Regions from separate parts of the Microbacterium sp. ER1 genome, predicted to be linked through region 2. Evidence: riboswitches for the same ligand, from Rfam matches in the RefSeq annotation. Region 2 holds a riboswitch; the other holds the start of a gene.

Region 1 (3,204 bases), on a different contig from region 2:
CGCGGGCCTCGACCTCCTCGTCCTCCGGGACGCCCAGCGCGCGCGGGCCGATGGCGAGCTCGTCGCGCACGGTGGTGGCGAGAAGCTGGTGCTCCGGCTCCTGGAAGACCATGCCGATCCGGGTGAGGAGGTCGCGGGACGCCCAGCGGATCGGCGCGGGATCGGCACCCTGCGCGAGCATCGGCGCCGCGATCACGGCCCCCTCCGCGGGCGGGAGCAGGCCCGCGAGGGTCAGGCCCAGCGTGGACTTGCCCGCGCCGTTCGGACCGGTGATCGCGAGGGCCTCTCCCGCCCGCACGTCGAGGTCGATGCCGCGGGCCACCGGACGCCCCTTCACCCGCGCCACGGCGAGTGCTCGGGCCGACAGCAGCACCTCGCCGGGCACCGTCCTCGGTGCCGGGGGCTCGACGGAAGGACGCCCGGGCACCCAGACGCCGTCCGCCGCCAGGCGCTCTCCCTGCGCACCGAGCACCGCGGCGGGAGGGCCGTCCGCGACCACCCCGCCGGCACCGAGCACGATGACCCGGGTGAGGAGCGGCAACCACACCTCGAGTCGATGCTCCACGACCACGAGGGTGGCGGGGTGCGCGGCGAGCATCCGCTCCACCGCCTCCCTGACCTCGCGCACCCCGTCCGGATCGAGGTTCGCCGTCGGCTCGTCGAGGAGGACGAGGCCGGGGCGCATCGCGAGCATGCCGGCGAGGGCGAGACGTTGCTTCTGGCCGCCCGACAGCGCCTTGGTCGGATGATCGAGCGGCACGTCGAGGCCGACGGCAGCGAGCGCCGCCTCGACACGCGGCCAGATCTCCGCACGCGGCACGCCGAGGTTCTCGCACCCGAACGCGACGTCGTCGCCTGCGCGGGCGAGGATCACCTGGGAATCGGGGTCCTGGAGGACCAGTCCGGCGCGCCCGCGAGTCGCCACCGCCGGAGCGTCGTCGACGAGGAGCTCCCCCGCGCTCTCGCCCTCCTCCTCGCCGCCGAGCACGCCCGCGAGGCCATGCAGCAGGGTCGACTTGCCCGCCCCGGACGCGCCGAGCACGAGAACCCGCTCGCCGGGCTCGATGCGGAACGAGACGTCGCGCAGCGCCCATGCCCGGCGGCTCGCATGCCGCCAGCCCCAGCCGCGCGCCTCGACGACCGCGGGAGCGACCTGCGCCGCCATCAGACGCGCACGCGCGCCTCGCGCCCGGAGCCGAAGCGGTCCAGCGCCCCCGTCGCCGCGATACCGCGGGCGAGCACCCACGACAGGGCACCGGCGATGACGGCGCCGGAGATCACCGTGCTCACGAGATAGATCACGGTGAACGCGGGACCGGAGCCGGCGTACCAGAGGATGAGGTTGTTGATGCCTCCCGCGAGCGCAGCGCCGGCACCGGCGAGGATCGCGACGGGCAGCGACCAGCGACGGTAGAAGAACAGCAGGAAGACGAGCTCGGCGCCGAGACCCTGCACGAGGCCCGCCTCGAGCGTGAGGAAGCCACCCCACTGGTTGCCGATGAGCGCCGAGACGACGGCGGCCAGCAGTTCGACGTAGATCGCCGCACCGGCCTTGCGGATGATGAGGCCGCCGAGCACTCCGGCGAACAGCCACGGTCCGTCCAGGAGCCCCTGGAGCCCGGGGAGCAGCGGCTCGAGCAGGGCCTTGGGGCCGAGGTACCCGACGTTCCAGGCCAGGAAGATCAGGCCGGCGGCGACGCCGAGCACGCTGGCGACGACGATGTCGACGATGCGCCACCGCAGATAGCTGCGCGCCGGAGCGCCGGTCGTCTTCGTGGACGAGGATGCGGACGTGGACGTACTCATGTGAACTCCTCCCTGCGCTGGCATGACCCAGATCAGGTTCGACGGTCGAAGCGCGATTCGCTCCCTCTCAGCCCGGCTCGCCGGACTCCCGTGGTTGTGCTGTCGATCCTAGCGTCTTCCGCCCGCGCGTCCCGAGCCGCGCACGGCGGATTCCTGGCGGCATTCGGTACCGTAAGCGAGTGACCGCTTCCGATCCCCCTGAAGAGGCGTCCGGCGGCGTCGGCGTCGACGCGCGGCCCGAGGACTCCACCCCCGCGTCCTCGCAGACCGTCGACACGCTGCCTGCGACCACGACGGAGACCGTCGCGTGGGCCGATGCCTCGACACCGGCGACCGCGCTGACGTGGGTCGACACGGACGTGGTCGAGTCCGGGTCGTCGACACCGGAGTTCGACGCCACCCCGGAAGCCGAGGCCGCCCCCGGCCTGCTGCGCGACGCGACGCTGCGTCCGGCGATCGCCGGCCCGGGCCTGCTCGTCCCGCTCGGGGTCCTCGCCGGGCTCGTCGCCTCCTACGCCGGAAGCACGCTGCTCTGGCCGTTGCACGAGGTCGCGCCCACCGTCCAGGCCGTGCAGGTCACCCCGGTGGCCGCCCCCACCGCCGCGCTCGCCTGGCCGGAGGTGGGCGACGGCGCCGTGGGCATCGCCGGGATGACCACGGCCGCGTCCACGACCGCCCCGGTCAGCATCGCGAGCATCACCAAGGTCGTCAGCACGCTCATGGTGCTCGACCGCCTGCCCCTCGCCCCCGGGGAGCAGGGCCCCGAGTTCTCCTTCACCTACGCCGACAGCATCCGGTACTGGGACTACCGGATCTCGAATCAGTCCGCGCTGGATGTCCCCGTGGGCGGGGTGCTGACCGAGTACCAGCTCCTGCAGGGCACCCTGCTCGGTTCGGCCAACAACTACATCGATCGGCTCGCCGCGGAGATCTGGGGCTCCGATCGGGAGTTCGCGGCCGCCGCCGAGGTCTGGCTCGGCGAGCGCGGGCTCTCCGGGATCACCGTGGTCACGCCGTCCGGATTCGACGCGCGCAACGTCGCCACCCCGGAGGCGCTCGTGGCTCTCGGCGAGCTCGCGATGCAGAATCCCGTGTTCGCGGAGATCGTGGGCACCCGGTCGGTCGAGCTGCCGGGGGCCGGCACGGTGGAGAACACGAACGGCATGCTCGCGGACCCGGGGGTCGTCGGCATCAAGACCGGCACACTCGTCGGCTGGAACCTGCTGACGGCGAAGGACGTCTCCGTGGGGGACTCGACGGTCCGCCTCTACGCCGCGGCGCTGAACCAGGAGGACGACGAGGCGCGTCTCGCCCTCACCCGAGCCCTCTTCGCGCAAACCGAGGCGGCGCTGCAGGCGCAGGGCCCCGCCGTTCCCGCCGGGACGGTGGTCGGACGCG
Region 2 (3,204 bases):
CGATGAAGGACGAGGACGAGCTGGTCGCCGCCGTCGACCAGGGACGGCTGACCGTCGCGCAGGCCGCGCAGATCGAGCGGCACGCGGTCGCGGCCATCGCGTCGTTCCATGCCGGCGACTGGCCGTTCGATCGGGAGTGGATCGACTGGCGACCGGACCTGTCGTGGACGATCCCGGTGTTGGACGGCCTCGACGAGATCGTCGTCCCCTGACCGCTTCGGGGCCGGCCTCCGCGACGGCGCCGAGCCCGCGCGGCATCAGGCGTTCGCGCGGCATCAGGCGACAGCAGCGCCCATGGCCTGTGCTCGCGGTGAGGGCCTGAGCTCGCGTGGTGGGCGGTGTTCGCGTGAGGGCCTGTGTTCGCGTGGTGGCCTGTGTCGCTCCGCTCTGAGCGGAGGCCCTTCCCCCGAGTCGTCGATCCTGATGACATGGGCACATGACGGATGTGCTGATCCTGGGGGGAACCGGATGGCTGTCGGAGCGCATCGCCGCGCACGCGTTGGGGGCGGGCGCGTCGGTGACCTGCCTCGCCCGCGGCGGGCGGCCGGCGCCACCGGGAGCGACCCTCGTGCTCGCCGACCGCGACGACGAGGACGCCTATGACGTCGTCTCGCGCACCGACTGGGACCACGTCGTCGACGTCTCCTCCCGCGCCGCTCATGTCTCCGGGGCCGTCCGCGCGCTCGGCGAGCGTGCCGCCCGGTGGACCTGCGTCTCGTCGATGTCGGTGTACCGCGACGACGAGACGGTCGGGACGGACGAGTCGGCCCCGCGGCACCCGGCGGCGCAGGCCGGTGAGGACGACGACTACGCGCGGCAGAAGGTCGCGGCGGAGGACGCCGTGCAGGAGAGCCTCGGCGACCGCGCGCTCCTCGTCCGTCCCGGCCTCATCGTCGGCGACGGCGACCCGAGCGATCGCTTCGGCTACTGGGCGGCGGCGTTCCTCCGGGCCCTGGACGAGCCCGTGCTGCTCCCGCCGCTCGACGGGCGCACGGCGCAGGTCATCGACGTCGAGGACGTCGCCGCCTTCGTCGTGTCCGCCACCGTCACCGGTGCCGTCAACGCGATCGGCGACGTGCGCGACCTGGAGGACGTGCTGCGTACGGTGCGCGCTTCCACCGGGCACACCGGTCCGGTCGTCGTCGGCACGGAGGAGCGTCTCGTCGCGGAGGGTGTCGCGTACTGGGCGGGGCCGCGCTCGCTCCCGCTGTGGCTGCCGCCCGAGATGAGCGGATTCATGACCCGCTCGAACGCGCGGTACCGGCGCGGCGGAGGCAGGCTCCGGCCCCTCGAAGAGACGGTGGAACGCGTCGTGGCGGACGAGCGCGAACGGGGCGTGGACCGGGAGCGCCGTGCCGGACTCACGCGGACGGAGGAGCGGGCGCTGCTCGACGCCTTCGCTCGCTAGACTGCGAGGCAGTGACACGGGGTGCCGCATCCGCGGCTGAGATCACACCCGTCGAACCTGATCTAGTTCGTACTAGCGAAGGGATGTCGCAATGAGCGATCCTGTGCGTCCGGAATCCGTCCTCGACCTCGCCGTCACGGCGGGAAGGCTGCGGGAGGAGGTCCGGGCTGCGCCGCCGTTGACGCACTGCCTCACGAACGCCGTCGTGACGGGGTTCACCGCCAACGTGCTGCTCGCGCTCGGCGCGGCGCCGGCGATGGTCGACATCGTCGGCGAGGCCGGACCGTTCGCGGGTGCCGCCTCGGGGCTCCTCGTCAATCTCGGGACGCCGACCCCGGAGCAGCGGGAGGCGAGCAGGGAAGCCGTGGCCGGAGCGCTCGCCGCCGCCACGCCGTGGGTGCTCGATCCCGTCGCGATCGGCACGCTCCCGGTGCGGACGGCACTGGCCCACGAGCTGGCCGCGCGGCGCCCGACCGCCATCCGCGGCAACGCGTCGGAGATCCTCGCGCTCGCCGGGCACAGCAGCGGCGGCCGCGGCGTCGACGCGACGGACGGCACCGAGGCGGCGGCCTCGTCTGCGCGCGAGCTCGCCGACCGGTACGGCTCCGTGGTCGCCGTCTCCGGCCCGGTCGACCTCCTCACCGACGGGGAACGGGTGATCCGCATCGCCAACGGGCACGAGCTGCTCACGCGGGTGACGGGCGGCGGCTGCGCGCTGGGGGCCGTGATGGCGGCCTTCCTCGGGGCGTCCCGCGGTACCGGGACCGATGCGCTGACGGCGGTGGCCGCGGCGACCCTCGTCTACACGGTCGCGGCCGAGCAGGCGGCGGAGACCTCCCGCGGACCGGGCAGCTTCGCCGTCGGACTGCTCGATGCGCTGTCCGCCGTGACCCCAGCGGATCTCCGGGACCGCGCCCGCGTCGAGGAGGAGACCCGATGACCGTCGACCTGTCCCTCTACCTCGTCACCGATCGGTCGCTGTGCGGCGCACGCGGGGTGGTCGCGACCGTCCGCGAAGCGGTGGCCGGCGGCGTCCGCATCGTGCAGCTGCGCGACAAGGAGGCGACGGACGAGGAGACCGTCGTGCAGCTCCTCGCTTTGTCCGCGGCCATCGACGGTCGTGCGCTGCTCGTCGTGAACGATCGCCTCGATGCGGCTGTCGAGGCCCGTCGTCGCGGCGCCAGGGTGGACGGGGTGCACCTCGGTCAGGCGGACGCCTCGGTGCTCCGCGCGCGCGAGCTCCTCGGCCCGGAGGCCCTGATCGGGCTGACCGCGAACACCTCCGCGCACCTCGAGGAGGTCGCCGCGCTGCCGCCCGGCACGGTCGACTACCTCGGGGTCGGCGTGATCCGCCCCACGCGCACCAAGCCCGACCACCCGGCCCCGCTCGGCATCGACGGCTTCGCCGCGTTCGCCGCGCGCAGTGCGCTGCCGTGCGTCGCGATCGGCGGGGTGGAGCTCGACGACACGGCGGCGCTGCGCGCGGCCGGCGCGGCCGGGATCGCGGTGGTGTCGGCGCTGTGCGCGGCGGGCGACCCCCGGACAGCCGCCGCGGCCTTCCGTCGGCGCTGGCTCGGGCGCGCGGTGCCGCACGTGCTCAGCATCGCCGGCAGCGATCCGTCCGGGGGCGCGGGCATCCAGGCCGACCTCAAGGCGATCGCCGCGAACGGGGGCTACGGCATGGCGGCCCTGACGGCCCTGACCGCCCAGAACACGCAGGGCGTCCGCGCCGTGCACGTTCCTCCCGCGGACTTCCTCCGGGCGCAGCTCGACGCCGTCGGTGACGACATCCGCAT

The links. A riboswitch is a leader RNA that binds a small molecule or an ion and turns the genes downstream of it on or off. The one in region 2 is predicted to bind thiamine pyrophosphate.
Region 1: linked by a shared signal. The riboswitch ahead of BV453_RS05710 (ECF transporter S component) and the one ahead of thiM (hydroxyethylthiazole kinase) in region 2 are both predicted to bind thiamine pyrophosphate.

What each region holds. Positions count from the first base shown of each region.
Region 1 is NZ_QCXO01000129.1:18,518-21,721, forward strand. Features, by position in the region: gene BV453_RS05705 (ABC transporter ATP-binding protein) at 1-1,165, opposite strand, end outside; gene BV453_RS05710 (ECF transporter S component) at 1,165-1,806, opposite strand; TPP riboswitch at 1,799-1,908, opposite strand; gene BV453_RS05715 (D-alanyl-D-alanine carboxypeptidase) at 1,986-3,204, shown strand, end outside.
Region 2 is NZ_QCXO01000122.1:14,332-17,535, reverse strand. Features, by position in the region: gene BV453_RS03030 (DUF402 domain-containing protein) at 1-212, shown strand, start outside; gene BV453_RS03025 (NAD-dependent epimerase/dehydratase family protein) at 437-1,408, shown strand; TPP riboswitch at 1,416-1,509, shown strand; gene thiM (hydroxyethylthiazole kinase) at 1,500-2,348, shown strand; gene BV453_RS03015 (bifunctional hydroxymethylpyrimidine kinase/phosphomethylpyrimidine kinase) at 2,345-3,204, shown strand, end outside.